2 regions of the Massilimicrobiota sp. mt181 genome follow, and region 2 is predicted to be linked to the other one. Evidence: a T-box and tRNA genes for the amino acid it is inferred to sense, from the RefSeq annotation. Region 2 holds a T-box; the other holds one or more tRNA genes.
What was found. A T-box is a leader RNA that pairs with one kind of tRNA and senses whether it is charged. The one in region 2 lies ahead of tyrS (tyrosine--tRNA ligase), so its partner is inferred to be a tRNA-Tyr.
Positions count from the first base shown of each region.

Region 1: it has a tRNA-Tyr gene. The T-box ahead of tyrS (tyrosine--tRNA ligase) is inferred to sense a tRNA for this amino acid. The anticodon was not compared.

Region 1 covers NZ_JBVAYN010000005.1:88,874-105,376, forward strand. Annotated here, with positions in the region: gene ACZYT4_RS04785 (ATP-binding cassette domain-containing protein) at 1-648, opposite strand, end outside; gene ACZYT4_RS04790 (hypothetical protein) at 632-2,617, opposite strand; gene ACZYT4_RS04795 (hypothetical protein) at 3,116-3,754, opposite strand; tRNA gene ACZYT4_RS04800 (tRNA-Gly) at 4,060-4,133, opposite strand; tRNA gene ACZYT4_RS04805 (tRNA-Lys) at 4,140-4,215, opposite strand; tRNA gene ACZYT4_RS04810 (tRNA-Gln) at 4,219-4,294, opposite strand; tRNA gene ACZYT4_RS04815 (tRNA-Tyr) at 4,302-4,385, opposite strand; tRNA gene ACZYT4_RS04820 (tRNA-Thr) at 4,393-4,468, opposite strand; tRNA gene ACZYT4_RS04825 (tRNA-Val) at 4,474-4,549, opposite strand; gene ACZYT4_RS04830 (DUF3784 domain-containing protein) at 4,676-5,380, opposite strand; gene ACZYT4_RS04835 (hypothetical protein) at 5,394-5,702, opposite strand; gene ACZYT4_RS04840 (DUF3887 domain-containing protein) at 5,699-6,340, opposite strand; gene ACZYT4_RS04845 (PadR family transcriptional regulator) at 6,333-6,680, opposite strand; gene ACZYT4_RS04850 (RodZ family helix-turn-helix domain-containing protein) at 6,802-7,494, shown strand; gene ACZYT4_RS04855 (methyltransferase domain-containing protein) at 7,526-8,974, opposite strand; gene ACZYT4_RS04860 (hypothetical protein) at 9,022-9,882, opposite strand; gene ACZYT4_RS04865 (sporulation protein YunB) at 9,900-10,553, opposite strand; gene ACZYT4_RS04870 (5-formyltetrahydrofolate cyclo-ligase) at 10,605-11,141, opposite strand; gene sufB (Fe-S cluster assembly protein SufB) at 11,134-12,540, opposite strand; gene sufU (Fe-S cluster assembly sulfur transfer protein SufU) at 12,544-12,981, opposite strand; gene ACZYT4_RS04885 (aminotransferase class V-fold PLP-dependent enzyme) at 12,965-14,194, opposite strand; gene ACZYT4_RS04890 (SufB/SufD family protein) at 14,196-15,125, opposite strand; gene sufC (Fe-S cluster assembly ATPase SufC) at 15,122-15,931, opposite strand; gene ACZYT4_RS04900 (YjcZ family sporulation protein) at 16,072-16,155, opposite strand; gene ACZYT4_RS04905 (peptidylprolyl isomerase) at 16,377-16,503, shown strand, end outside.
Region 2 covers NZ_JBVAYN010000003.1:49,580-66,082, reverse strand. Annotated here, with positions in the region: gene murC (UDP-N-acetylmuramate--L-alanine ligase) at 1-326, shown strand, start outside; gene ACZYT4_RS02670 (DUF948 domain-containing protein) at 391-690, shown strand; gene ACZYT4_RS02665 (YtxH domain-containing protein) at 709-1,191, shown strand; gene ACZYT4_RS02660 (LacI family DNA-binding transcriptional regulator) at 1,194-2,213, shown strand; gene ACZYT4_RS02655 (chloride channel protein) at 2,241-3,494, shown strand; T-box leader at 3,536-3,734, shown strand; gene tyrS (tyrosine--tRNA ligase) at 3,770-4,996, shown strand; gene ACZYT4_RS02645 (FKBP-type peptidyl-prolyl cis-trans isomerase) at 5,006-5,374, shown strand; gene truB (tRNA pseudouridine(55) synthase TruB) at 5,430-6,266, shown strand; gene ACZYT4_RS02635 (bifunctional riboflavin kinase/FAD synthetase) at 6,266-7,183, shown strand; gene ACZYT4_RS02630 (ROK family protein) at 7,212-8,081, opposite strand; gene ACZYT4_RS02625 (ATP-dependent helicase) at 8,222-10,369, shown strand; gene ligA (NAD-dependent DNA ligase LigA) at 10,508-12,496, shown strand; gene ACZYT4_RS02615 (CamS family sex pheromone protein) at 12,493-13,563, shown strand; gene gatC (Asp-tRNA(Asn)/Glu-tRNA(Gln) amidotransferase subunit GatC) at 13,575-13,865, shown strand; gene ACZYT4_RS02605 (amidase family protein) at 13,862-15,304, shown strand; gene gatB (Asp-tRNA(Asn)/Glu-tRNA(Gln) amidotransferase subunit GatB) at 15,294-16,503, shown strand, end outside.

The sequences.
Region 1 (16,503 bases), on a different contig from region 2:
AAGCTCATAGACATGATCCTTAGCTTTTTCACATATACGAGCTGGTGTATCCTTGCATCGTATTTTTCCACGACTCAAGATAATCAGCTCATCACAAACCGATTCCACATCCTCTACAATATGGGTTGATACGATGATTGGATAATCTCTTTTCTTCAATAGAATCTGTTTGAATCTTAGTCTTTCTTCAATGTCTAATCCTGCCGTTGGTTCATCTAACAGGACATAGTCTGGCTGTCCTAAGAAGGCCTGTGCAATTCCTGCACGTCTGACCATTCCTCCTGATAAAGAACCACACTTTTGATTCATATCTTCCAGATTGACATCTTCAAGAACACTTTTAATGTTTTCAGCTCTATCAGATTTTGGAATTTCCTTTAATACAGAATAATAATACAATTGATCATAAAGTGTCATCTCTTTAAACACACCATATTTTTGTGGCAGATATCCTATCATACCTTTTTTTTCAGTGTAAATGTTTCCTTCATCTGGTTTGAGAACACCAGCTAAGATTCTTAATAATGTCGTCTTTCCACTACCATTTGGACCAAGAAGTCCATAGATTTTATTGTCCAGTTCAAGATTGATATGGCTTAACGCCTGTACATGTTTATACGACTTAGAAATATCATTGATTTTCAGCATCTTTAATCACTCCTCTTAGAAACTCTTCATCATTGGATTCTTCACTAAAAGCATACTGGACCATTGCCTTCAAAAGTCCATCTGCTCCAACCTTTTGATAGGCTTCTTCCACCAGTTTCGCCAGTTCTTCAGCTCCTTCTCTTTCATCGCTTTGTAGGTACATGAGCATGTTTTGGCAAATCTCCTCTGAATCATTTGAGAAAAATCCTCCATTTCTAAAACAGTCCCATAAAACAGTGACCTCTCTGGTTGAAGAAAGTATATAATAATTCAAAATTGGGCTTTTATACATTTCATCACTACTATAAGGAGATTCAGATAAAAGAATATAATCATCAAAAATAGCTATACCGTTTCCATTGTTTGTGTTTCTTATCATATCATCATTGACAAGAAAGAGTCTCTTCTTCATCAATTCTTCCTTTTTAATATCTAGATATTGACTGGCGAACTCAACATCCTTCTTATAATTGGATTGTGTTATTTCAAATAGATTATCCATATTATCTAAAGGCAAATAGGATGCAATCTGTCCTTCGTTAACAGATTCTATATTGCCATCAAACAGACTGATACTATCAGTCACACCTTCATAAACATGACTCTTTCCTTCACTGAGATTAGTCACATAGCTGCGATCTGTATGCAGTGTTATACTGGCTGGCTCGATATGGTTATAGTAATTATATCCACCAAATCCAAATACACTATTTTTGTTGCCTGAAAGGCTGAAGAATATCTGCCTTTCTCCTGCCATCGGATACCATGCAAAATATCCTGGAAGCATGGCAGCATTATAATTGGAATAGAAACGAGGATGATAGCCATGATAAGCTATGGATAGTGTAACCTGACTTTGTGGCTCTTCAAAATGAAGCTTTACATGATCATCATCTCTTTGATAGGATAAGCTGACCTCTGATTCTATCTCATCGATATGATAAGTGCGATATAATGTAAATGTAAAATCCTGTCGTGGCTTTTCAGATTCCAAAACCAGCTTTCCATCAACATTAAGTATTCTTGAGCAGCTTAGATTCAAATCATACTCACTAAATGTATAGTCTATCTCCTTCTCCTCTTGAAGATTATCCCATTGTACAGTCCTTAAATCATACATATATCCATCCCATGAATCATTAATTCTCAAACGACTGGCAGGCAGATACGCAAAAGCTCCCAATGATAAACATAGAACTGTAGATAGAATCACTATTACCTTTCCCCTTAACTTTCTGATGCCTTTTCCTGATTTCAGATAATAGATAATGAAAGCTATCATCATCCACATGATCATCAGTGCCAGACGTTGTGGTTCACACTGCAAACCATACATCACATCAATATCCCATTTCCTATTCTGATACAGAATTTCAAATGGAATCTTAATGATTCTATAAATCTGGTCAATTGGAAAACTAGGCTGTTCACTCCATACTATCAGTTCTGAAAGTGGAGAGATCATGAATATAAAAGCAAGTATAAATAGTATAGATATTTTAGATGCAAACAAAGATAGAACAAGTCCTATTGCTAGACTAACTCCTTGAGGCAAAATCATATTATACAGATAAGATTCCATAAAGACATTCAAAAAAGCATAATCCTGTCTAAATAAGGCAACACCTAAAAACAATAGAATAAATACAATATGATATACAGCTATAATCAGTAATAAAACAACGAATAGATTTCTTTGAAATGAGAACTTTCCTCCCATTGTATCAATCAGTTCCAGCTGATTTGTCCTTGTTGCAGAAGTCAGCAATATATAGCTCATAAAAATTAAAATGATACATAGAAGATAATTATTCTTACTTAGAAAAGAAAGAGCTGTATATAAATCTATCAATCTTATAAGGAAAAAAAAGAACCCATAACTCACAAGTAAACTCAATAAAACAATACCTAATATGACGCGATTAGACTTTAAAATACGCAGATAAATCTTCATTTTTTCTAATTTCATATCACTTTCCCCCATAACAAATCGTAAAAGATTTTTTTATCAACATAATCAAATATTATTATGCTTAAATTTATTGTTTTTTCATATTAACTTTGTCCCATCCATATGAATAAATATAAATTTTAAAAATTTAACATATCCATATAATAAGATAACCTACTTGTTTCAATAATGATTAAAAAATATTCATAAATATTGTTGAGATACACTTTCTCATAATAACGATGTTTTTTTAATTGTTTTTATCTTTTAAAAATATCATTTGGAATATTATTTGTTTTTATTATTTAATGATTGATTCTTTTCATTTTGAACATTTATTATAATTCCTCTATATTCCACTAAAAAAATCAGAAACATTAAAATGGAATTAGAGACATCATAATTTTTACGATGATTTACTTTTTTATTAAAATAAGTTTATATAAGAATATCTTTTCTAGATTCATTATAACATTTTGAGTATATCTGAAAAAGTTCTTTCAATAGTTTTAATAATTATTTTGATATTAAAAAAATAGCTCTTTTATTTTCCATTTTTATTTTTCTACAGTTATCAATAACTTTTTCCCAACCTCCTCCTGTCTTTTTCATTTCTCTTATCAAATCTTCATAGTTAAAATCAATGCGATAATAATAATACGCAAAAATGAGCAATCCTCTTCGTATGCTTCTATATTCATATGAGGTATAATTTCTTTGATTTCCATTTTCTATACAATTCATTAATAATTCTTTTTTAGGTATTTTATTTAAGACTAAATCTATTTCATTTTTATAGAGACCATTCTGATAACTTCCTAGATATGCTAGAGCTTCCTTTTTCACACTCCATCCACCACGTTTTTTGATACCTTGCTCATATTTGAGATATGTTGGATAGTCATCTATTGTATAGTCAATATCATCATCTAAGACTGTAAGCATTTCATATGATTTATTAATAATTTTAAAAATATTTTGATTTTCCTCCCTTATAGCAACAATCTTTTCTCCTTCAAAATATATCCTGAAGAGATTTGGACTGTTTTCATGTATTAATAATGAAAGTAAGTAATCATATTTTTTGATCAACCGATGATTTTCCTCTTCATTTTGCAATTCCAACAACATATGTACATTTTTTGTATTCATCATTTTATTTTTATCCACTTTAATTAGGGAACTACTCAAAGATTGCAATCTTTCTAAATAGTTCATAGGATCATAGGATATAGCTTTAAATATGCATAATGTTTAAGATTCATTTTTACACATTCAATAGCATCATTTCTTTTGAGTTTTAAATTTTTTATAGTTAAATCATCCATATATTAACCCTCCTTCAGCAACAAAACACAAAAAAGCTATGTTGATTCCAACATAGCTTGTAAATAGTTCTTTTATTTAGTTTGTCAAATCCAAATTTTATTAATATACTCGACCCTTATATTCCTAAAAAATGGAGCGGGTGATGGGAATCGAACCCACGTAGTCAGCTTGGAAGGCTGAAGTTCTACCATTGAACTACACCCGCAAAAAATGGTGACCCGCAGGCGACTCGAACGCCTGACCCTCTGATTAAAAGTCAGATGCTCTACCTACTGAGCTAGCGGGTCAAATGGCTGGGATACCTGGATTCGAACCAGGGAAATGACAGAGTCAAAGTCTGTTGCCTTACCGCTTGGCTATATCCCAACTGAAATGGTGGGGAGGGGCGGATTCGAACCACCGAACCGAAAGGAACTGAGTTACAGTCAGCCGCGTTTAGCCACTTCGCTACCTCCCCGTATATATGGTGCCGGCTAAAGGACTTGAACCCTCAACCTACTGATTACAAGTCAGTTGCTCTACCAATTGAGCTAAGCCGGCATAAATGGTGGAGGTTAACGGGCTCGAACCGCTGACCCTCTGCTTGTAAGGCAGATGCTCTCCCAACTGAGCTAAACCTCCAATTTCTAGTGCCCTCTTATAATAGCATACGTCTATGAACTCGTCAAGAATAAAATTGAAAAAGAAACAGAAATATCTTTTCTTCAATATCTTTCTGTTTCCTTTCAATATTCATATAAAATAGAATTATACAACGTTTATTTCTTCCTTTAGTTTTTCATAAATATCCTGTGTCTGTTGTCTATTTTTTCCACTCACAACAAAAATCTCACTATCCGTATAAATAATCACATATTGTAAACTATTCGTATATCCATAAAGTCGATAATCATTAAACTCATCATTTCGATATCTTCCCGCTTCAATAACAGCATTATTGATACCATTTTTCTTATGTCCTATATCAATATTTTCACGAAACTCTACTTCGGTAATATCAGCATACGAAATTTCTGAAGAAGATACCAATGTTCCAGATAATTGTATGGAATTGTCATGATACTGAATATGAATATCACCAATAAACATAACCACTATCACAAATCCACCAATAACGATTGTCAGTAATATACTAATGATCATCGAAGATTTCATTTTCTTGGTATTATGCTCTAAACTAGCATATTGACTACCAATTAGAATTATAGCCATACCTATGATAAATAAACCAATCATCACATAAAGTCCATAAGTTTCTAGCATCATCAATGAAAACAACCCACAAGTGATGATAAAAAAGCCTAATCCTACAATACGACATAACTTCTTTTCATTATACTTTGCCTTTTCATCTGCACTTGCTGTGTTATATCCAGCAATTAAAAATGAACCTTTTCCCATTAATAAGAAAATAGAAATCATCAAAAATATGACAGGCATAATAAATTTCATGATTGACTCCCTCCTAAAAGATACCATGATTATATTTAAATTGAGCATAAATCATAACTAAAACGCCCATAAAAATGCCAATAAACATTATGATATCACTAAATAGATACAATTGTAATAAACGCAATAATAAAGCTAATGTACATCCTACTCCAATGATCAACATACCAACTCCAAAAGTTTTTGCGTAGGCTATCATATCCTTTTGTGCAATTCTACTTTTATGATAACTGTGAACCAAAGAGACATTTCCTTGAAAATGACCATATGCAAAGACAAAACAGACAATTGCTAATATGGCATATGTGATATTTTGCTTCATTTCATATACAGCCCCATTAATTCATAATTCTGATTGAAAGTGATCGTGTATGTCACACTACGCAATTCATATAATGCAACAACCTCTCCTACAACACAAACATCATTATTTTGTTTGACTTCAACATATCTTTGACTGGTTATGCGTTGATAATTGCCTAATTCTCCTAAAGATGAAACAGATTCTTTCAAAAGACTCTCTGTCATGGTTTCTTTCATCTTTTCATCACACTTTTTGAGTATCGCTTGAGTATCTAGATGAGAAACATCTAGAATAACCTGTTCCATTTGCTGCTCAACAGTGTCTTGCTTAAATAATCCTGATGTTCCCAGCTCCTGATATTCTGGCATAATGGAACGGATAAAGAAAAAAATGCCTAATCCCAATACAACCACAATACCAATAACGATTCCTATAATTTTCTTATAAGAGCGACGTAATGAAACACCCATATTCTCATTAAATTCCTTTGCAACAGCTTCAGGTGTTCCCATTCTTTGAATAATTTCTTCTAATGATTCACCATTTTTCAATGCCATATCAATATCATTTTCTAAATCTAACTGAATTATTTTCTTTTGTTGTTTTGAACATCTTAATAATTTCAAAACGCCTTTGATATATTTATTCTTATTCATGTTCATTCTCCTCTAAAATCTCATTAACAACCAATGAAAAATCTTTCCATAACCTCTTTAATTCTTCCAACTGTTTTTTCCCTTTTTCTGTTAAACAATAGTACTTTCGCGAAAGTTCCTTCTTTTGAGGCTGTGTCCATTGACTTTTTACCAATTCATCATCTTCTAAACGATATAGAATGGGATAGAGTGTCCCTTCTTTCATCTCAAACATTCCATGACTCTTCTCCTTCATGCATAAAATCATCTGATAACCATACATTTGTTCTTTTGATAAAAGTTGCAAAACCAAAATTTCTAAAATTCCTTTTTTTAATTGCCTTTCATATCTTTCATTCATTGAACCAGCTCTTTTCTATTTAGTATTACTAAATATATTGTTATACTTAATTCTATAAATGTCAATATAAAGTTAATATAAAAGTCATATTGAAAGGTAATACTGTAGGTGGGTGATAAAAATGGCAAAAAAATTTGTATTCGATGATGAAATAGAAAATCATGAAAATAAGTATGATAATGAAGAATTTCCATATGAAACTTTTTCTTCACAGCCCGACTCTATTGTAGATAGAGAACCTCATCAGGAACCTATCTATCACAAAGAACATCAAAATGAGGATTTCATATCTCAGCAAGATTCTAATCAAAAAACATCTTTTCAACAGGACAATCAGGATAACGATGAAAAAACGGACAACAAAACCAAAAAAGCAAAACCTAAGACTAAGAAAAAAGTCAAAAAAAGAACAAAAAGAAAGACAAAACAACAAACAAAAGTCGTTAAAGAAAAAAAGACACATTCGTTTCTTGGAAAATTTTTCTTATTCATTATCATCACATTGATTATAGCTGTATTATGTGTTGGTGGATATATAGGATATCGATATTACATCCAACAACAAAATGAAATTGAAAATCTCCAACAGCAAATCAATGAACAATCTCAAGATCAATCTTCACAAAATACCAATGAAAGCTCACAGTCATCTGTTCCACAGACAGATAATACACAAGATAATAACAATCAGGAAGATTCTCAAAACTCATCGGATGATACCTCAACTCCTGATACAAACGAAGAAACAACACCACCAATTTCTAATGAAAACAATGAATCACTTCAAGGAACAACACCTGAAAGTCAACAATAATGACATGAAAAAACCTGCTTCATCAAGCAGGTTATTTTAATTGCATAATAAAGAAATAAAACATATTTTTACCACGTGGAATCTCATAATGTTCCACAAGATTTAAATAGCCTTCCTGTAATCTAAGATTCTTTCTCACCAAAGAGATTTCGCTTGTATACAAGAAAACATATCCTTTTGGTTTTACCAAACGATGAATACGTTCAAAGAAACGATCATAAAGCTCCTGTAACTGCTGATAATCATTCATCTGTGGCAATGTTGGCATATCAGTTATAATTTCATCAAACATCTCATTATTCACAAAACGCAAAGCATCTTTATGAACATAATAAATATTTTGACCAGCTGCCTTTGTATTTTTTTTGGCTGCTTCCACACCTTTACCAAATATATCTATACCCATCGCAAATTTTGAAGGTACAACATAATTTTTTTCAATCAATAAAGTTCCACATCCTACAAAAGGATCCAGTACCTTCCCATGATCTTTCATATATGGCTTCGCTAATTGAACCAAAGTTGCTGCTACATAAGGCTGCAACGAATTAGATATCACTTCTTTACGATAATCAAAACGTGTACTTTTCAAATGAGTTAATCTCAAATAAGCATTAACTTTTCCACGTCTAATTTCTTTTAAAACAATTTCAATATCATATCCTTCTGTTGTATTCAATAAACGATCTGGAAAAAGTTCAAAAAGTTTTTGAGAAATCTTACGTATCAACAAAGGATGTTTATCTCTTGTCTCATCAGCAACTCTAAAATAGAAAGCAGAATGATCATCATATAACTTATCTAAAATATCTTCTAAATGACATCTTTGAAATCCTGATAGAATACTTTCCAGGTCAATTTCCATACCAGAAGCCCCAGAAAGAGGAATCAGCATATCACGATATGTTCGAATATTTAATAAATCATAAAGCGATTCAGTGCGTACCAGAACTCCTTGAGTCACAGGTTTATATTTGAAATGCAAAACAGATTCAAATAAAACAAACTGATAATAAGGCAAAGATGTTAACACGACATCTACCGGTTCATGTTTAAGTTTAATGATTTTACGTTTGTGCATCTGATTTTTTAAAATAATAGGATTTAATATTTTTAATTGAGCCTGAATATGTTTTGTGACTTCATCAGCATGAATTAATCTTTTTTGAATATCTTTTAATTGCTGAATATAAGGACGGCAATTTTGTGAAGCCATTCCCATTAAATATGCTTCTTTCACATATTCAGTCTTTTCATGTTCGTAAGCTTCTAATAATATTTCTATTGTATCTTGATATTTTCCTAATAAGATAGCACTATTTTTGCGAATTTTAGGATCTTCATGAGATAAAAGCTCAATCAGTTTCTGTTTTAACTGTAAATCTTGTTGAATGAAGGAATCACATTGATCCATTGATTTTAAACGAATTAAAGATTCCCTAATATGTTCATTACTTTTAATACTATTTACCAAATCCATAAATATAACCCTTTCAACTAACTGTGCTTACAATATTATACCATATTTCAACGATTTATCCAACTGATTTTAGGTAGTGTCACATAAAAAGATAAAACCTGAAAAATTTGACGATTCATTTGACGTTCTTGTTCTAATCCAAAATAGAAGTAGGAAATCTTTTTTTCATCCATCGTTTGTTGTAAAAGGCATTGAAAAAAGTAGGATGGATATAGCATCCTCGCATAAAGATAAATAATTTCATAAACATCAAAATATTCTTTTTCTAATAGTTCCTGAAGCTGAAAAGTAGATAAAAGCTGGCTTTTGAAAAGACATGCTAAATGTCGCATACGTGTTGAAAAGATATACATACACGGATTCAACAATTCATAGACATATTGAGAAACAGGTTGTGATAAAGATAATGTGACCGGCAATGACGCACTCTGATGAATTTGTAATATATAATTAAGGACATTGATACTGTTTTCACCAAGACCACAATAATAATAAATCAATGATATAATATCCTGATCATGTTTAAAACTATATGCATAATCTTTGACCATATCTCTCGCTTGATCAATCTTACAAATCCATTGTTCTTTAATTGACTGGACTTTCATTTTAGGAAATGGATAGAGCTGCATCACATGATGGAGATAAGTTTCAAAAGAAAAAGATTCTTTATAATAAATCAACAAGACATAATTTTGCGAAAAAATATCCTGATGAACGTTCTTCACAATTCTATAACCTGTTATTCCACATTGATGCATAATAAAGCGATAATAATGATAAATATTTAAAAATTCATTTTTATCTTTAACACAAAATAAATAATACAATTGTGGTCCAACATAAAAATAACCAATTGAATCTATTGTACAATCTATTCCATAATATATTTTGATCAAATCTTTCATGATCATTCTCCTTTACATTAAGAATAAACCAACGGAACTTGTCCTTGAAAAATTTCTAATAAAACAGGTATTGTAATCACTTGTGTATGATATTGTTCAAAAAAAGGATAAATCATTGTTATATTCATTTTAATGTCTATTGACAACTCAATCATCACATGATTGACACCATAATTTTGAATGTTTTTTTGAACAGAGCTTCCAACACTGGAAAGATGTTTATAAGTAACTGGGATACTTGGTGATAAAAAAGAAAAAGCTGGTAAATCTAATAATGTCGCAATGGGAATAGAAGAAATAATTCCTGTCTGACTAACTTCTTCCATACGTCTTTGATAATAACTGTCATCAGATGCCTGAAAAGTGCCTTCTTCTATTTGAGAATACGTATTTTCTATATCCGAAACAATATCTGCAGCCAATTGATTAACTTTTACCATATCAAAATCAAGGAGTTCAATATCCTGATTCTCATCCCTTTCAATAATCACAAGATCGTCATACTGTTTCTCATCTGTAAAATAGCTATGTGAAATAATGAGTTGATTGAAACGTTCAATCTCCATTTGTCCATATGTCTTTAAAGTTGGTATTGCCTGAATATAGACAATGCCTGTACTCATAACAATCAAAAAACAAAGTACCCCTACAATAATTATCCATTTTTTCATCATATTTCACCAAAATATTATATGTTTATCAAAGAAAAAAATACCATATCACTATGGTATTTCATGAATGACTTCATCAAGTCTCTGATCAAAAACATCATGTTGAATCTGATCAACATATTGAAAAGAAAAGGCTAATCCTATTTTATAGCCATGAAAATCAGATTGAAAATAACGATCATAATATCCTTTTCCATAACCTACTCGATAACCCAATGAATCATAGGCAAGTAAAGGGACAAGCATACAATCTATTTCTTCAGGCATAATCATCTGACTTGTGATAGGTTCTAAAACATGAAAATGTCCTGGTTTTAATTCATCAAGGGATAAAATTTCATAAAACTGCATATGATTGCCCTCAACTTTGGGTACACAGATACGTTTATATGGCAATAATGAATCAATAATTTGAAGTGTATCTACTTCTGATGGCAATGAAACATAACAACCAATCATCTTAGCATTTTGTACTTGTGGATGGCGTAGAACTTTCGAATAAATCTGCTGGTTATATAAAGAAAACGTCTTAGCTGATAACTGAAGACGTTTATCTTTCATTAAACAACGAAGTTCATTTTTATCCAATGCTATTTTCTCCCATATCCAGCTTAATAAGCTGATTCAATTCAACAGCATATTCCATTGGTAATTCTCTTGAAAATGGTTCGATGAATCCCATGACAATCATTTCTGTCGCCTGTTCTTTTGTCAATCCACGACTCATTAAATAGAAAAGCTGATCTTCAGATACCTTAGATACAGTTGCTTCATGTTCAATAATAGATTCATTATTCATCATCATATTTGTTGGAACTGTATCACTGGTAGACTTTTCGTCTAAAATCAATGTATCACATTCAACTTTACTTTTGGCACCTGTAGCATTTTTCTGATGTCTAACCAATCCTCTATAATTAACTTTTCCACCATTTCTAGAAATAGATTTAGAAATAATTTGACTTGATGTATGAGGTGCCAAATGAATCATTTTCGCACCTGAATCTAAAATCTGATGACTATCTGCCACAGCAATTGTAATACATGTTCCCTTAGCGCCTTCACCTGCTAATATACATGTTGGATATTTCATAGTGACGGCTGAACCAATATTACCATCAACCCATTCCATAGAGCCATTTTTAGCAACTTTCGCACGCTGTGTGACCAAATTATAAATATTTTTAGACCAGTTTTGAATTGTCGTATAACGACATTTAGCGCCTTCTAAGACAACAATTTCAACAACCCCTGCATGTAATGAATCCTTTGAATAAGAAGGTGCTGTACATCCTTCTACATAGTGAATATCTGATCCTTTATCAACAATAATGAGAGTTCTTTCAAATTGTGCCATTCTTTCACTATTAATTCTAAAATATGACTGTAATGGCTTATCTAACTTTACTCCTGGAGGTACATAAATAAATGACCCTCCTGACCAGACTGCACCATTCAATGCTGAAAACTTGTTATCATTATAAGGGATAACAGTATCAAAATATTTTTTAAAGATTTCTGGATATTCTCTTAATCCACTATCAATATCTAAGAAAATAACGCCTTTTTCTTTCACTTCTTCAAGCATATTATGATAAACAACTTCTGATTCATATTGAGCTGAAGCTCCTGCTAAAAACTTTTGTTCTGCTTCAGGAATACCTAACTTATCAAAAGTATTCTTGATTGTTTCAGGAACTTCATCCCATTTATCAGATAAACGATCACTTGGTCGATTATAGTATGTATATTCATCAAAATTCATTTGACTTAAATCTACACCCCATGTAGGCATAGGTTTTTCTAAAAAACATTTTAAAGATTTCAAACGATATTCCAGCATCCATTCAGGTTCATTTTTAATAGCTGAAATTTCTCTGACAATGTCCTCATTTAACCCTTTAGGTGTTTTAAATACAGAAACATCTTCATCTTTAAAATCATAATCAATATGTGTTGTAGGAATATCAAGATTTTTTGTTGCCACTATTTATTCCTCACTTTCTTTCATTAATTCAATCAGTCCGTTCCATCCTAGTGTTGCACATTTAATACGATTGGCCTGTTTATGTGTATTTTGAAAAGCAATCGCTTCTTCTAAGATTTCTGGATCATAATCTCTCTCATAAATCATATTCATATAATTATCTATGATTTTTTGAGCTTCTGCTTTCGTTTTTCCTTTCACAAGTTCACTCATAATAGAAGTTGAAGATGTACAAATCGCACATGCTTCTCCATCATAACGCACATCTTCAATTTTATCTCCATTAAATTTAACCTGAATATCTAAATCATCAATACAAGTTTCTGAATTCATATTGACTTTTAAATATGAATCATCATCAACCAATCCACGATTGCGTGGATGTTCATAATGATCCATAATAATTTCTCTCAATAATTGAGGATCATTTAAAGAACGCATCTAAAAAGTCATCTCCTTTTTTACACACTTCTACAAAGGCATCAATTTCTTCTTTTGTATTATAGAAATAAAATGAAGCACGTAAAGTTGTTGATACCTTTAAAAACTCATCAAGAATTTTTGCACAATGCTGTCCTGCTCTTATTGCAATTCCATAGCTATTAAATAAGCTGGCAGCATCTTGTGAAAATACACCTTTAATATTGAAGGCAACTGCCCCCTGTGAATCAGGATTATAGATGTCAACATTATCTAATTTTTGCATTTTTTCAATACAATATTGACGCAATTCTTCTTCATATTGATAAATATTGTCCATTCCTATATTCATCAAATACCCCATGGCACTTGCCAAACCTATTGCCCCTTCAATATGTGGTGTTCCTGCTTCAAAACGATAAGGTGGTTTTTTCAACGTCACAACACCACAGCTATTATAACGAGAATTTGAACCTCCACCTAATCGTGTAGGTTTCATATCTTTTAAAAGCTCATATTTTCCATACATGACCCCAATTCCTGTAGGCCCACACATTTTATGTCCTGAAAAAGCTAAGAAGTCAACATCCGTTTCCTGAACATCTGTTACCTGATGAGGAACACTTTGTGCTCCATCAGCTACAACAATAATACCACGGCTATGTGCCCACTCACAAATGTCCTTCATAGGCGCATGATAACCCAAGACATTTGTCACTTCTGCAACAGCAATAATCTTTGTTTGATCTGTTGTCGCTTTTTGAACATTTTCCAAAGTCAGGCGACCTGTTTCATCTAACTCTATATAGTTGACAACAGCGCCACATTGACGTGCCACATCAAACCATGGCAAAGTATTAGAGGCATGTTCAGCAACCGTAATCAGAATTTCATCGCCCTGCTGCAAATGCGTCAAACCATAACCATAGGCAATCATATTCAATGAATCCGTTGTGCCTGAAGTAAAAACAATTTCTTCTTTTCTTTTGGCATGAATAAATTTTTGAACAATTTCTCGACTTTTTTCATAATGTTCATCTACTTCATGAGATAAATCATAGTCTCCACGATGCGCATTACCTGAATAATTGGTCAGATAGTCACAGACACTGTCAATGACAACCTGAGGTTTCAATGTTGTGGCTCCATTGTCCAAATAAACCAATGGATGCCCCTGCATTGTTTTTCCATTTAACATGGGAAAATCTTTTCTAATCTGAGCAACATCTAACATTTTAAGCACCTACCTTTGATAAGGAGTTTTCAAAATGTTTTTTAATCATTTCATTATCAATCACTTCAACAACTGGCATTAAATAGCCATAAGTAATCAACTGCATAGCCTGTTTCTTTGTCAATCCACGACTTTGTAAATAATACAAATGTTCTTCATCCATTTTTCCAACTGCGGCAGCATGGGATGCCTGAACATCATAATCATCTATATATAAATAGGGATTGGCACACGCATGACATGCTTCATCAAAAACCATAATCTTATTTGTTTGATGAGCTGCTGAGCCATGTTGCCCTTTGGTAATCGTTCCAATACCATCAATAACCAGCTTCCCACTATCTTTCACAACACCATAATTATCCATTTGACCATAAGTCATCGGCTGGTTATGTTGAATTAATATTTCATAATGTTTATTTTCCTGGTTTTTAGAAAGAATTGCTGTTCTGACTTGCGCACGTGCTTCCACTCCATCTAAATAAAAATGATAGATACCTTCAAAAGAATCATCAGAAAGTTCAGAATAACCATACTGGCATTGTGCATATGATTGAAGATACACATCTTCATGACTGCTGGCAGAGTGCGAAAGATTTTCACTAAAGACATGAACTTGTGCACCTTCATCCAATGTCATTGTTTTATGTAAGCAAGCTTTTACATCCAATGTTTTCACTTCTATTAAATCAACCTGAGTATAAGCCTCAAAATGTATATGCAATGATAATTCATCTTTTCCATCATAAATAATATAGAAAGTCATTGGATTTTGATTGCGAAACTTCAAAACATGATCCTGATAAGAAACATCCTGTGGAAGATGTGATTCCATAGGAAATGATGATGAAAGAATCATATAATAAGGTTGATGATCTGTTGTCAAATCAATCATGGGTTTTATTTGATTTAATAACTGTTCTTTCGTCATTTTAAGCTTTCCTTTTTCCCACAGGCTTCTAATATAATAGGCTGTCTTTCATTTTGTTCCCATTCATAACCTAATTCTTTTACCCATTCATATCCATCCTGATCAATCTTTTCAACCAATTCATATCCACCACTCATCACAATCTGACCTTGAACAAGGACATGAACATGCGTTGGTTTAACCAGTTCAAACATTCTTTCATAATGTGAAACCATAATGCATCCAAAATCATCACTACGCATTGAATTAATAGCTTCCGCAACAACTCTTAATGCATCAACATCCAAACCAGAATCAATTTCATCTAATAATGCAAAACGTGGCTGTAAGAGCTTCATTTGTAAGATTTCATTACGTTTCTTTTCTCCACCAGAAAACCCTTCATTTAAATAACGATGAGCTAGATTTTCATCCATTCCTAATTCTTCAATGTTTTTATCCAACATTCTAATAAATTTAAATAAAGATATGGGTTCATCTCTTTTAGCATTAATAGCTGCTCTTAAAAAATCAGAGTTTGTAATTCCTGGAATTTCTTGAGGATACTGCATTCCTAAAAACAATCCAGCTCTGGCACGTTCATCAACACTCATTGCGAGAACATCCTGATCATCAAGAGTAATGCTTCCTTGAGTCACAATATATTTAGGGTGTCCCATAATCGTAGAAAGCAGTGTTGACTTTCCATTTCCATTAGGTCCCATAATCGCATGGACTTCACCCGTTTTCACTTCTAAATTAAGTCCTTTCAGGATTTCTTTATCTCCTACTTCGACATGCAAATTTTCTATTTTTAAAGTCGACATAAAATCGCCCCTTTCGAAAGTATATTTTACGTAAAATGACTGTTCAGTCAAGTAATACGATAATTAAATTTATTATATCCGTTTTTTTCAAATACTTTCTCAAAACAAAAGAGACAGCCAAAAAGCTGCCTTCTTTTACACTAACAAATACCACAGATAATAACCAGTAAAATAAACAAGACTAAAATAAGTGTAAAAGACCCCTGATGTGCTAACATATCCATTCCCCTTTCCTATAAAATATAAAGCCAAATATGAATAATAAAATAAATAATACCAATATTTTCTCATCGTTGAATGTTTTCTGCTCTTTTGCCATTTCATTTCCTCCTATGCACACTATATATTATGGTAAAATAATTGTAAATTTTGTGTTATTGCCCACAGAAGTTGAAAAAATCAAAAGATTGTGTATAATATTATTGTTTATATCAAGGAGGTTCTTATGAAACAAAAAAAGCTTATAGGCTTTGCGCTGGCAAGCATTTTATTATTAAGTGGTTGTAGTCGTCAAACTGTTCAGCAGGATGGCAAAGACGTTGTGGCATCTATCGATGACGTTAATCTTCTTG
Region 2 (16,503 bases):
GTTATCCACACAAAAAAATTGTAGCAGTATTCCAGCCAGATCGTTTTTCTAGAGGATTGAGATTTGCGAAAGAGTTTGCGGAAGCTATGGATTTGGCTGATTATCCATTTTTTGTTCATTTTCCAGAAAATGCAAAAAAAGAACCTGGAATTGATATTGATATCTATGATATTGCCAAATATAATCCTCGTGCTCAGGTCATTCACGAAGATGAAGCTGCTGTTAAGTTATTAAGTCAATATGATGATGTTGTCTTTCTATTTATGAGCAGTAAAGATATATATAAATTAGAAGATCAGGTTATTGCATATAAAGAAGAACATTAATGGCAATATTTCCAACATAATGGATATATGCTATAATATGGAAAATTAGCAGAAAGGAGAATTTATGAACGCACAGTTAATATGCTATTGCATTTTGATTTTATCAGGTGCATTTGCTCTTTTAAGCTTAGGTTTATTATTTATGAGAATGTCTCTAGCTGTCAAAGAAGCCACTGTTTTGATGACAATGCTGGAAGCAACTATTCAAAAAGTTGATCATATTTTAGATGACATCAATAATAAAATGAATATGCTCAACGCTCCTGTTGAATTAGTAAGCGGATTCTTTTCAAAGGGTGGTATGAGATCTGGTTTGTTTGGTATTTTAGGTTTTTTAACTTCTTTCATTAGAAGAAAAAAATAGAAAAGAAAGGTGAGAAAAATGAAATTTGGAAAATTTATTGTTGGTTTAGGAATAGGGGCTATTGCTGGGTTACTATTAGCACCTAAAAAAGGAAGTGAATTAAGAGAAGATATTAAACGTGAATCTTTAAAAGCTTATGATAATCTTAAAAATATGACAAAAGAAGATGTAGAAGCTTTACTTGGTCAAACAATTGAAACAGTGAAAAAATCTGTTGATGAATTTGATATGGATGAATTTAAAGCAACAACAAGAGATAAACTGACTGAATTAGAAGCAAAATTAGAAGATTTTGCTGTCAAGGTCAAAGACAGTGATCAATATATGACAATTCGTGATGGAGTTGTTGATCTCACAAAGAAAGTTAATGAAAAAATTGAAGAAGTGAAAGTAAAGGTTTTAGATTCATCAGCTGATGATGATTATCTGGAAGCTTTTGAAAATGAAATCGATAATGTTGAAGAAAAACTTGATGAAATGATTGAAGAGATTCAAGATTAATTATGGGGAAGAATGTAACGATTTATGATGTTGCTAGAGAAGCGGGGGTTTCTCTGGCAACAGTTTCACGTGTTATTAATGGTTCAAGTGTTGTGAAACCGAAAACACGTGATAAAGTCCTTGATGCTATTCAACGTTTAGATTTCAAACCTAACCAAATTGCGAGAGGTCTTGCCACAAGTAAGACAACAACGATTGCAATTGTCTTTCCTCAATCACTATTTGCCCATGTTAAAGATATGATTGGTGGGATTGGCGATACCAGTCGTCGATTAGATTATAATGTCAGTATTTATACAACAGATGAAATTGGAGATGGGAATCCTATTGAAACTGTTATTGAAAAAGTTGTGAAATCTCGTGCTGATGGTGTAATTTTGTTTAATAATGAAGAAATTGAAAAAGAAATTGCACTGGTTAATAAATATAAAATACCTGCTGTTGTGATTGGAACATGTGTTTCTGGAGATTATATGGGTTCTATTTTTGCTGATGCAAGACAAATAGCTTATGAAGTCATTGATAGATATTTATCAGCAGGAAAAAGCGATATTTTATTTGTTTCGCCAAAACAAAATTTAATTAATATAGAGGAAATGATTGTAGGAATTCAAGAAGCTTATCAGAAATATGGATTAACTTTTGATTCTGAAAAGCAAGTTGTCCATACTTCTTCACATTATGAAAAAAGCTACCCACAATTCTTAGAATATTTCAAAAATCATAAACATCAGCTTGTTTTTACAAGTTATGATAAAGAAGCTGTCGCTGTTGTCAATGCTGCGGTTGATAATGGAATACATATTCCTGATGATATGGAAGTTATAGGAATGATGAATACAAGTTATGCACAGATTTGTCGTCCTTCTTTAACGTCAATCCATGTTCCTGTTTATGATATGGGAGCTTTAGCTGTCAGATTATTAACAAAAATATTAAATGAAGAAGACATTGAGAATAAAGAAGTTGTGATACAGCATTTATTAATGCCACGAGCAACAACAAAAGAAACTTCTAAGTAATTTAGAAGTTTTTTTAAGAGGGGATTTATGATGTATGTGAAACAGTTTTTTATGGATTTAAAATTAAATATATGTTTTGTATGTAAATGGATAGCGATAGCTTTGGTTTTAGGAAGTGTTTGTGGTGTTGTTGGAGCATTGTTTCATTTATCAATAGATTATGTGACGCAACTTCGTTTGGCACATTCCTGGATTGTTTTTGGGTTACCAATAGGTGGTATTATGATTGTCTATCTTTATCGACTTGTTCATTTAAGCAATGAACCAGGAACGAATACGATTATCCAGTCCATTCGTCAGCAAGATAAAGTGCCCGTTTTACTTGCACCAGCTATTTTTCTGGCAACGGTCATCACACATTTGTTTGGTGGTTCCAGTGGAAGGGAAGGGGCTGCCTTACAGATAGGTGGTTCCTTAGCAACTACCTTTGGAAAATTTATTCATGCTGATCAAAGAGAGATGTCTATACTGATCATGTGTGGGATGAGTGCTGTTTTTTCTGCTCTTTTTGGCACACCTTTAACAGCAACACTCTTTTCTATGGAAGTTGTCAGTGTTGGTGTTTTTTACTATGCTGCACTCGTTCCATGTTTATGCAGCAGTTTGATTTCATTTGGAATTGCGCAGTTATTTGGTTGTCAAACCACTTTTTATACGTTAACAGCCTCTTTCCAATTAACGCCATTGATGAGTGTTCGACTTGTTGCTTTTGCTTTGATTATTGCTGCTTTTTCAATCATTTTTGTTTTGATGATGCATTATAGCCATAAGTGGTTTCATCAGTATTTTCAAAATGCCTATATCCGTGTTCTTGTGGGATCGTTATTACTGATATTATTAGTCTTTATTTTTCAAGGGCGTTATTTGGGTGCCGGTATGGAAGTTGTTGATGAAGCTATCTATGGGCAAGTTTTGCCATATGATTTCTTATTAAAGGCTATTTTTACTGCAATCACAATAGGTTCTGGATTTAAAGGTGGAGAAATCGTGCCAACTTTTGTAATTGGTTCTACTTTAGGTTATATGTTAGCCTTACTACTTGGTTTTGATCCTCATTTAGGAGGAGCTATAGGCATTGTAGGTATGTTCTGTTGCGTTATTAATTCTCCTCTGACAAGTCTGATGCTTGGCGCAGAGATGTTTGGCATTCAATATTTAACGGCTATGGCTATTGTTGTTGCATTCTGTTATGTATTATCAGGATACTTTAGTTTATATCAGGCACAAAAGATTGTCTATTCAAAAACTTCTGTTGAATTTATTAATCAGAATGCAAAGTGATATTTTTGAGTTGACTTCAATCACAAAATTTAATATTATATACATAAGCGTTGAAGAAGACAAGTAGTTATAAATGGATGAAGATAGAGAATCTATGGCTGGTGGAAATAGATCATTGTTTATAATGAATACACTTTGGAGCAGCTAAGTGCAAAGCTTGGCCGGTGGCAACACCGTTATCAATCATGAGTGTATGCATAAGCATAAATAAAGGTGGTACCGCGAGAATTCGTCCTTTTGATGAATTCTCTTTTTTGTTATAAGGAGGATATGAAATGAAAATTTATGATGAATTGGTATGGCGTGGTTTGATTAAAGATGTCAGTTCGCCTGAAATTGAAGAAAAATTAAATAATGGAGGAATGACTTTTTATATTGGAACTGATCCAACGGGTGATAGTTTACATATTGGGCATTTTTCATCATTTTTAATTAGTAAACGATTAAAAGATGCAGGACATAATCCTATTTTATTAGTTGGTGGAGCAACTGGTTTGATTGGGGATCCAAAACCTGATACAGAAAGACCGATGATTACTAAAGAAGAAGTTCAACATAATTTTGAATGTTTGAAAAAACAAGCACAGGATTTATTTGGATTTGAAGTTGTCAATAACTATGATTGGTCAAAAGATTTAAATTTCATTGATTTTTTAAGAGATTATGGTAAATATTTTAATGTTAACTATATGTTGAATAAAGATATTGTTAAAAGAAGATTAGATTTAGGAATTACATATACGGAATTTTCTTATATGATTATGCAGGCCATGGATTTTTATTGGTTATATGAAAATAAAGATTGCCAAATGCAGGTGGCTGGTCAAGATCAATGGGGAAATATTACAGCTGGTATTGAATTGATTAGAAAGAAAACAGGAAAAGAGGCTTATGGATTTACAATGCCTTTACTAACAAAATCTGATGGTACAAAATTTGGTAAAACAAATGGTCATGCGATTTGGTTGGATCGTAAAAAAACATCACCATATGAAATGTATCAGTTCTTTATTAATTCAGAAGATGATAAAGTCATTGATTATTTAAAATTCCTAACATTCCTATCAAAAGAAGAAATTGAAGAATTAGAAGAAAAGAATAAAAAACAACCACATTTAAGAGAAGCGCATAAAGCTCTTGCGAGAGAAGTAATTACTTTTATTCATGGAAAAGAAGCTTATGAAGAAGCATTAAATATTAGTCAAATGCTATTTTCAGGGCAAATACAAAACTTAACATTAGAACAAGTTCAATCTTGCTTCCATGGTGTTCCAAGTGTGGATTTAGAGGAAGATACACAAATTTTAAATGCTTTAGTGAAAGTTGGAGCTGCTTCATCTAATCGTGAGGCACGTCAGTTTGTTACAGGGGGTTCTGTCCTTGTCAATGGTGAAAAGATTACAGATGTAGGCTTTGTTATAAAAAAAGAAAATGCTTTTGGAAAACAGGCGACTGTTATTAGACGTGGAAAAAAGAATTATTATGTCATTAATCATAAATAGGAGGCTAAGATGAAAAAAGTACTAGGAAGTTTTATAGCATTGGTCATGCTTTTAGGGTGTTCATCTCAAAGTTCTGAGACACAAAATAACAATACACAAAATCAGGAAGCAGTTGCTCAAAATGGTGATTATGTGAATATTGATTTTGTAGGTAAAATCGATGGTGTGGCTTTTAGTGGTGGAACTGCAGAAGGTTATGAGTTAAAATTAGGATCAGACACTATGATTGATGGTTTCGAAGATGGAATTGTTGGCATGGAATTGAATGAAGAAAAAACAATTACTGTAACTTTCCCTGAAAATTATACAGAAGAACTTGCAGGGAAAGAAGCGACATTTGATATTACACTTCATAAAATATATCGAGAAATTCAATAAATTTGAGTCTTTTGACTCATTTTTATATGTCATTTCTCATTAGGGAGGTTTAAAGATGGATGGAATATTATTGATCAATAAACCAGCTGGAATGACAAGTCATGATGTTGTGAATCGTATGAGAAAGATTTTGCATACAAAAAAGGTTGGTCATTGTGGAACATTGGATCCTGATGCAACAGGTGTTTTGGTGTTGTGCATTGGAAAAGCAACCAAAGCTTTACAGTTTCTCATGAGTGAAGAAAAAGAATATCAAGCGACACTATGTTTGGGAATAGCAACGGATACTTATGATGCGAGTGGAAAGATTGTAGAAGAAAAAGAATTTTGTGGCGTTGGAAATGTAGATTCAGTCCTTTCATCTTTTCTAGGTGCACAAGAACAGATGCCACCGATTTATTCTGCAATTAAGGTGAATGGAAAAAAACTTTATGAATATGCTAGAAATCAGGAAAGCGTTGAGATTCAACCACGATCAATATTTATTAAAAATATTAAATGCATTTCTCAAGAAAATCAGTACATAACAATACAAGTCCAATGTTCTAAAGGAACATATATACGTTCTTTATGCGTTGATATAGGGAAAAAACTAGGTTATCCTGCTCATATGACAAACTTAATCAGACTATCTTCAGGAAATTTTCATATTCAGGATTGTTATAGCATTGAAGAAATTGAAGAAGGCCATTATCATTTGATGAGTTTAGAAGAAGCGTTTGCTCATTTTGATCATTATTTTGTTGATAATGAAAATATTGTTTATCATGGTAAAAAAATAAAAAGTGATATTGATCATCAAGTTGTTGTCTGCAATCAAGAAGGAAAAGTCCTTGCGGTTTACAAGCCGGATGGTCAAGGTTATTTGAAAAGTGTAAGAGGGTTGTTTTAATGAAGGTTATTTATTTAAAAGAACATGAAAATATACAAATTTGTGAGCCAATTGTTGCTGCACTAGGTTTTTTTGATGGTTTACATGTGGGACACATGGCCCTAGTTAATGAAGTTGAACGTGTGGCTCAAGAAAAGAACTATCGCAAAGCTCTTATGACTTTTGATCATTATCCACTTTATGTATTAGGTAAAATTAAAGAAGAACATTATTTGACATCGCTTTTGGATCGTCAAAAGATTCTTGAAGAAAGAGGTTTTGATTATTTATTTGTCATTGAGTTTACTAAAAATGTTTCTGCTTTATCTCCTGATGCATTTATTCAAAAATATCTGATAAACTGTGGTGTACGCCATGTTGTTTGTGGATTTGATTTTCGCTTTGGCTGTCAAAATCTGGGAACAACACAGACGTTACTAGAAAATAAAAATTTTGATACAAGTATTATTGATGAAGTGATATATAAAGGGGAAAAGATTTCCTCTTCCCGTATTCGTCAACATCTCAAAGATGGTCGAATGAAAGATTTGAATGAGCTATTAGGGCGTCGTTATACGATACATGGACAAGTAATACATGGCCGTAGAATTGGACATCAATTAGGATTTCCTACTGCCAATATTGATTATGGATCTTATTTTTTACCTTGTGGTGGTGTGTATGCTGTAAAAGTATATGTTCAGGAAAATTGTTATATGGGAATGTGTAATATTGGATATAATCCGACTTTTCATGCATTAAAAAAGGCATCTCTTGAGGTTAATATTTTAGATTTTGATGAAGATATTTATGGTCAGGAAGTTTTTGTTGAATTTTACGAACTTATACGTAAAGAACAAACTTTTCCTTCTAAAGAGGCATTAGTTCATCAATTACAACATGATTGTCAATATGTTAGAAAATATTTTGAATCATAAAAAGGAAGTTCTGGAATGTGTTTATCATTCAATCAGAACTTCTTTTAAAATGAATATGATGATATAATGCACCTAATAAATTGGCTTCGTTTTGAAATTGACAGGCTTTTATTATAGGTTCGTGGTTATCCTCTTTATAAAGTTCTCGCAGTTTATAAAATTCCTGTCTGATTGTTTGAATCAGGAGAGGTTGTTCACTTATTCCTCCACCAATAGCAATCACATCAAGGTCCAAGAGATAATCAAGATTATAGATCATAACAGCAATCTGTTGACAGTAATTTTGAAAATGCTGGATGGCTTCTTGTGAAGATGATAATTGTTGAAAAACGATTTCTCCATCATCAGGACAATGAAGTATAAGACTCAGGTCATGAATGAGTTTCACAGCATTGTATTCTCTTCCAAAATGAGAATACATATTTTTTTGAGGAATGAGAAAAGAACCAATTTCGCCACTTTTGAAATGCTGGGTTTCTAATATTTTTCTATGAATGATTATGGTTCCACCAATACCTGTGCCTAGTACAAGCATAAAACCATTATCAACATCACGGAGACAACCTTTCCACATTTCCCCTAAAGTTGCACATTTGGCATCATTTTGAACGGTAACAGGAAGATGAAATTTTTGAAATAAGTCATGGCAGATGGAAGTCTGATTGAAAAAAGGAAGCAAAGTAATGCTATGAATAGAACCTGTCAAACTATCAATAAGTCCAGGCATGCTGATGGCTATGCCTTTTAAATCATGTGTGATCAACGGTTCTAAACTTTGATAAAAATCTTTTTTATTTGTTTTGATTGTTTTCATTTTATCTTTTTTTATACAGTTACCGTTATCTTGATAATATCCATATTTTGTGTATGTACCACCTATATCTATGCTTAAATACATATGTGTCACCTCTCTTATTTATTATTTCATTGTTTTGATTTCAATTCAATCTTTAATGTTGAAATCATTTTTTTATTGGTGAAAAGATTTCTTTTTTGAGTAATTATGTTATAATGTTTAGACTGAGAGGATGTGATATGATGGATTTAGATAAATTATTAAATCCCAAACAAAAAGAAGCAGCAACTTATCTTCAATCTCATTTGCGTATTATTGCAGGAGCTGGAAGTGGGAAAACACGTGTTTTAACATATCGTATTGCCTATCTGATTGAGGAAGTCGGGATTGAACCACGTCATATTTTAGCCATTACTTTTACAAATAAAGCCGCTAATGAAATGCGAGAAAGAGTTGTGGATTTATTAGGTGAGTATGCTTCAGGAGCGTTACTGTGCACAATCCATTCTCTATGTGTAAGGATATTAAGGCAGCATATTCATGCTCTTCATTATCCTCATCATTTTGTTATTATGGATGAAGAAGATCAAAAATCTTTATTGAAAAAGATTTTTAAAGAAAAAAATATCGATAGTAAAGCTGTTAGTGTTAAAAGTTGTATTCATTATATTTCAGCTTGTAAGATGGCTGAAGTTTCACCACAAAAAGCATATCAAATGGCTGATGGCTTTGTTGGTGAAGAAAAAAAAGCATTAGCTTATGGTGAATATGAAAAATATAAAGAAGAACATTTTATGCTGGATTTTGATGATCTTTTGTTGAAGACAGTAGAACTGTTTGAAAAATATCCTGATATTTTACAGATATGGCAACAGAAATTCCAATATATTCATGTTGATGAATTTCAGGATGTAGGAAGTATTGATTATAAACTTATTCATCTTTTATCACAACAGTCTCTTTTATGTGTGGTTGGTGATCCAGATCAAACAATTTATTCTTTTAGAGGATCAGATGTCAATTATATCATGAATTTTGATAAGGATTATCCTCATGTCAAAACTGTCATTTTGGATCAAAATTATCGTTCAACCAAAACGATTCTAGATATTTCAAATAATTTAATTAGAAAAAATAAAAATCGTTTAGAAAAAGATTTATTTACACAATTAGAAGAAGGAGATAAAGTTGTCCATTATTCGGCTGCTGATGAAGAATCAGAAGCAGAATATGTTTGTCAGACAATAGAAGATATTATTCATCATGTTGATGGAGTTAATTATCATGATTTTGCGATTCTTTATCGAGCAAACTATCTTTCTAGACCTTTTGAACAAAAGTTGATTCAGCATCAGATTGATTATAAAATCTTTGGTGGATTAAAATTCTTTAATCGTAAGGAAATCAAAGATGCTTTAAGTTATTTACGTTTAATGGTCAATATGGATGATTTATCTTTTGAGCGTATTATTAATGTACCAAGTCGTGGTATTGGACAAAAAACATTAGAGAAAATTCAATTAAAAGCTATTGAATATGGTATCAGCTGTTATGAAGCCGTATGTTTATATAGTGAGGAGATTGGATTAAAAGGAAAAGTGAAGAAGGCTATTGCTGAATTTGTATCATCTATAGAAAAGGCCAGACAATCTCGTCAAGCTTTAGCTGATGTTTTTGAAAGTCTTATGAAAGATGTTGGATATTTTCAAATGTTAAGACATGATGAAGATGAAAATCGTATTCAAAATATTATGGAATTAAAGAATTCCATTGCTGGATATATGAATACGCATCCAGATACTGCAACATTTGAAAGTTATCTGCAAGATATTGCTTTATATACTTCTCAGGATGATATGACACATGATGAATATGTCTCATTAATGAGTATTCATATGGCCAAAGGTCTGGAATTTAACTATGTTTTTGTTGTTGGGCTTTCTCAAGATGTTTTTCCAAGTTTTAGAAGTGTTTCAGAAGAAGGAGAAGATGGCATGGAGGAAGAACGCAGATTAGCATATGTTGCTTTTACCCGAGCAAAGAAACGTTTATATCTAACAGATAGTCAGGGATTTAACTATATGACGAATTCTCCTAAAATGTCATCACAATTTATTGATGAAATTGGGACAGATCATGTCGAACATATAGGGAAACCATCACCTTTTAAAACTAAAAAATTTGTACGTATGGGTCCATCAGTGGATGAAATGATTGGTGATAATGAAATTCATGATTGGAAACAGGGGGACCTTGTTGAACATGATGTTTTTGGTAAAGGTGTGATAGTGAAAGTTCAGGGACAAACTTTGGATATTGCATTTTCAATGCCTTATGGTATCAAAACTTTAATGGCGCAACACAAATCTTTAAAACGTTTATCATCATAACAATCAGAAATTTTCTGATTGTTTTTTTGTTTTGAAATGATGTGAAAAATGGGTATATTTTGGGTGATGATTTTTGATGTTTTTATTTTATTCATGATTATTTTTTGATATAATGAGCTGGTGAATGGAGTGTGTAAAATGACATTGGAAAGATTGAATGAAATTAAACAATTATTAAATGAATATAATTATCAATACTATGTTTTGGATAATCCAACAGTTTCAGATCAAGAGTATGATCGTTTAATGCAGGAGCTACAGAGTATTGAGGCCAAACATCCTGAATGGATAACGCCTGATTCTCCTAGTCAAAGGGTAGGCGGAGAAGTTTTAGAAGGATTTCAGAAAGTTACACATCAAAGAATGATGTTATCATTAGGAAATATTTTTAATGAAGATGAACTGAGAGAGTTTGATGATCGTATTCGAGATGTTTTCCCACAGGTTGAATATGTTTGTGAATTAAAAATAGACGGACTGGCTGTTTCACTGGTTTATGAAAATGGCCATTTAAGTTATGGTGCTACTCGCGGTGATGGTACTGTTGGAGAAGACATTACACATAATGTTAAAACAATTAAATCTATCCCTTTGTCTATTGATTATAAAGGAGATTTTGAAGTGCGTGGAGAGATATACATGCCAAAAAAATCTTTTGAACAGTTGAATAAACAAAGAAAGGATGCTGGAGAAGCTTTATTTGCAAATCCACGTAATGCAGCAGCTGGAAGTGTTCGACAATTGGATTCAAGTATTGCTGCAAAGAGAGGATTAGATGCGTTTTTGTATATGGTTCCTACAGCTTCAGAAGTGGGTTGTCAGACGCATAAGGAAGCATTGGATTATATTGCTAAACTTGGTTTTAAAGTGAATCCTATGACATGTGTCTGTGCCAATATTGAAGAAGTCTGGAGCTTCATTACAGAAATGACAGAGAAACGTCAATCATTGCCTTATGAAATTGATGGTATTGTCATTAAAGTCAATAATCTAGCCTGGCAGGAAAGATTAGGATATACGGCCAAAGTTCCAAAGTGGGCGATTGCTTATAAGTTCCCAGCTGAAGAAGTGGTCACAAAACTTAAGGATATTATTTTTACAATTGGAAGAACTGGTCAAATTACACCAAATGCTGTTTTGGAGCCTGTACGTGTTGCAGGAAGTACAGTCCAACGAGCAACTTTACATAATGAAGATAATGTGGTTCATAAAGATATTCGTGTTGGAGATTATGTTGTGATTCGCAAAGCGGGTGATGTCATTCCAGAGGTTGTGCGTTCTTTAAAAGAAAGACGTAATGGCACAGAAAAAGAATTTCAAATGATTCACGAATGTCCATATTGTGGTTCACCACTTGTTAGAAAAGATAATGAAGCAGCTTATTATTGTATGAATGATCATTGTGATTCTAAAAAAATAGAACGTATTATTCATTTTGCTTCTCGTGATGCTATGAATATCGAAGGCTTGGGAGAAAAAATAATTGAACAGTTTTATAATTTAGGATTTGTGCGTTCTATTGAAGATATATATAGCTTGGCAGAACATGAACAAGAAATTATTGAAATTGAGGGCTTTGGGAAAAAGTCGATGGATAATTTATTAGAAGCTATAGAAAAAAGTAAAAAGAATTCAATGGAAAAATTGTTATTTGGTTTAGGAATTAAAGGTATTGGTGCAAAAATGGCGGATAATCTTTCTAAAGAATTTAAAAGTATGGATGCACTTTTAAATGCCTCAACTGCAAAGCTTTTGTCTATTCGTGATGTTGGTGAGACAATTGTTCAGTCCATTAATCGTTTCCGTAGTCAACCAGAATCTTTAGAATTATTGGAACATTTAAAGACAATTGGTTTGAATATGAATTATTTAAAAGAAACATCTTTATTACAAGAAAGTATTTTTAATGGAAAAACAGTATGTGTTACAGGAACTTTAGAATTAATGACGCGAAAAGAAATTAAAGAATATTTAGCTCGTTTAGGTGCAAATGTAACAGGAAGTGTATCAAAGAAAACAGATTACCTCATTTGTGGTAAAGATGCCGGAAGTAAATTAGAAAAAGCAAGAGAACTTGGGGTCACAGTCTTAAGTGAAGCTGAGTTTAAAGAGGAGGTAGATCTATGAAAAAGTTCATATGTATATTGATGGTCGCTTTGTTACTGGTAGGATGTCAATCTTCACAGGAAACTGTCCAAGAAGAAACAAGCAATAATACTGCCTCTATGGATTCTTTTGATGATACATACTATAATATTGTGAAATTTGAAGATAGTGAATTAAGAGAAGATTTTTATTTGGATTATGGTTCAACATCGGACTTTACAACAATTGGTAGAGATTTACAAATTTTATCATCACAATATTTTTCAACTTCTGATTATTATATGAGTGAAGGTCAATATTTGAAGTTATCTTTAAAACAAGAAATGGTTAAACGTAATAATGATAATTCATTGCAACCAGCTTCTGGAACAACAATTAATGATGTGAAAGATCCTGTTATGGTTCAAAATATTCAAGAACAGGATTTCTGGGAAAAATCAGGTGATAAATATACATTAAGAGGTGCTTCTTTTGCGATAGTGATTGATCCTCGTGATGCAGACAATAATCGTTTAGATACACAGATGGATGATCAATCTATTTTGAATTATGGACGTGAATGTAGTCAAAAATTATATGAAATTATTCAATCTCATGAAGATTTTAAAAATCTCAAAGGTTTACCTGTTTTGATTGCTATTTATCAGGCAACGGATTTAACGACAAGTACGGTTAATGGTCATTATGTTTTAAAAACATATTGTAATGGTTCTTATGGACAAAGTGAAGAAGTCAATTTTGAAACTGTTCTTTTTGAAAGTGATCGTGCTCAGGAAATAGATGCAACAACTGCTAATGAATTTAATATTATTAAAACGAATTTAAAAGATGCAGCGACTGAAGCAGCAGGACTAGTTGGAACAGCCAGATATCAAAATGGTAATATTCAGTCAATGGTTATAGAGGCAAATCTTAATGTGAAGACTGCAACTGAGTTAATGTATTTGTCTTCTATTATTGCTGATGGAGTCAATACTCGTTTTTCAGCAGATTTTGATATTAAAGTTTTGGTTTATTCTCAAGATGACTTAAATGCAGTTATCATCAAAGATAGTGGTCAAGATGTGAAGAGTTACTATTTATATTAGAGGATGACAATATGAAAGATATTGAATTTTTAAAACAGTTGGCTTATGATGCCAGATTATCTATAAGTGATGAAGATATGCCATCTTTGATAGATGCATATAAAGATTTTATGGATCAAATTCAAATTTTAGAGGATATTGAAACTGAAGGTGTTGAGCCTTTGGTTTTTCCTTTTGAGAGTCAAAATTATTATTTAAGATTAGATGATGTAGAAGATATTATGGAAGTTGATGATGTTTTAAAAAATGCAAAAGAAGTTCAAGAGCAACAGGTGAAAGTTCCTAAGGTGGTGAATTCATGAAAGTTTATAGTATTGAATCATTACATGATGCTTTTCAATCAGGAAAAGTTGAACCTAAAGATTATTATCAACAAATTTATAAAGAAGCTCAATTTCAGCAAAAACGTTTAAATGCATTTGCTTATACGACATTTGGGAAAGCTGAAAAAGATTTAAAAAATGCTGATTTTCAAAATATTTTAAGTGGAATACCTTATGTTCTTAAAGATAATTTATGTACTCAAAATATATATACAACCGCATCTAGTCGAATGCTAGAAGATTATATTCCAACATATAATGCCCATGTGGTGGATTTATTGGAAAGACAAGGATGCTGTCTGATTGGGAAGTCTTCCATGGATGAATTAGGTATGGGTTTTACAAATATGACTGCTCTTACTGGACCAGTCTACAATCCATGGGATGTATCTAGAATTGCTGGTGGATCTTCTGGAGGGTCAGCTGCGCTTGTTGCAAGTGGCCTGATTCCTTTTGCTTTGGGAAGTGATACAGGGGATTCTATTCGCCGACCTGCTGGATATTGTGGTGTTGTTGGCATGAAACCTACTTGGGGAAGAGTTTCACGTTATGGACTCATTCCTTATGCTTCTAGCTTAGATACAATAGGAGCCTTAACACGTAATGTACGAGATATGGCAATAGTGATGGAAAATATTTCAGGACATGATCATCGCGATATGACATCTTCTTTTCAATCTGTACCACGATATTTTCATCATCTTTCTTTGGATATTTCACATTTAAAAATCGCTTTTTTCAAAAATATCTATGATTCATTAACAGATTTACAAATGAAAAAGATTTTTGATGATATGGTTGTCTTGTTAAAACAGCAGGGAGCTAAAGTTGATGAAATTGATTTTCCTGAAAGATATTTAAAATCATTAGTTCCTGTCTATAATATTATTGCCAATGGTGAATCTACAAGCAATCATGCTTGTCTTGATGGAATTAAGTATGGAATGCGAGAAGATGAAAAGAGTATTGAAGATATAGTGATTCAATCACGCAGTCGTGGATTTACCAAAAGTACACAACAACGTTTTATTTTAGGAATGCTTGTTTTAAAAGAAGAAAATCAAGAAAAAATGTTTAGGAAATCTCAAAAAGTGAGAAGATTGATTGTAGAAGAACTGAATCATATTTTTCAACACTATGATTTAATCATATCATTAAATAGTGATAGCATTGCGCCACATATCCAAGATGCTATGAAAAAATCTTCATCACTTGTTGATGCACAGCTGCTTCTCGCTAATCTAGCGGGATTGCCTAGTTTGACTTTGCCTTGTGGTTTTGTTGATGATATGCCAGTTGCTATCAATTTGACTGGACGATTATTTGAAGAACAGACTGTACTGAACTGTGCTTATGCTTTGGAAAATGTTTTGCCATTTAAAAATCAGTATGTGCGAGGTGATCATTTTGAAATTTGAAACAGTCATTGGTATTGAGGTTCATTGTGAGTTGAAAACAAAATCTAAAATGTTCTCTTCAGCACCAGTTAGTTTTGGCAAAAAGCCCAATACACAAGTTCATGCTATTGATTTGGCAATGCCAGGAACTTTGCCATCAGTGAATCAAAAAGCCGTGGAAATGGCAATAAGAGTCTGTCACGCCTTACATATGGATATTCAAGATTTGTTATCTTTTGATCGCAAAAATTATTTTTATGCTGATTTACCTAAAGGTTATCAGATAACTCAACACTATCATCCAATTGGAAGTCATGGTTATATTGAAATTGATGTCAATCAAGAGAATATGCGCATCGATATTGAACGTCTACATCTTGAAGAGGATACTGCAAAACTAACGCATCTTTCTGATGAATCTTTAATAGATTACAATCGTGCTGGTATACCACTTATTGAAATTGTGTCGAAACCTCAAATAAAAAATAGTTTACAGGCTTGTGCCTATTTAGAAGCGTTGAGATATCTTTTTATATATACGGATGTTTCAGATGCTGTTATGGCGCAAGGATCTATGCGATGTGATATCAATATTTCTTTAAAACCTGAAACAAGCCAACAATATGGTGTGAAAGTTGAAATTAAAAATTTGAATTCATTATCTAATGTTCAAAAAGCTATTGATTATGAAATTCAACGCCAAACTGCATTATTGTTGGATGGAAAACCTATATTACAACAAACACGACGTTTTGATGAAAAAACACAAACAACGGTTGCTATGCGTAATAAAGAAACAACAGCTGATTATCGTTATTATCCTGAACCTAATATTTTACCGATAAAGCTTGACTCCAAATGGATTCAACAAATCAAAGATAAATTACCATTGTTACCAAAACAAAGAAAAGATATATATATCAATCAATATCAACTTTCTTATAATGATGCGCGTATTTTAATTGATCATAAAGAGTTATCTGATTTTTATAATCAGACTGTACAAATTTGTCCTCATTATCAATTGGTTTGTCATTGGCTTATTGGAGATGTCTTATCTTATTTAAATAAAAGCCATCAATCCATACATGCTATTTTGCATGTAGAGGATTTCGCAAAACTGATGCATTTTGTAGCAGATAAGACACTCTCAACAAAACAAGCTAAACAGGTTTTAGAACTTATGATGACAAAACACAAAGATCCTGTTTCAGTGATAG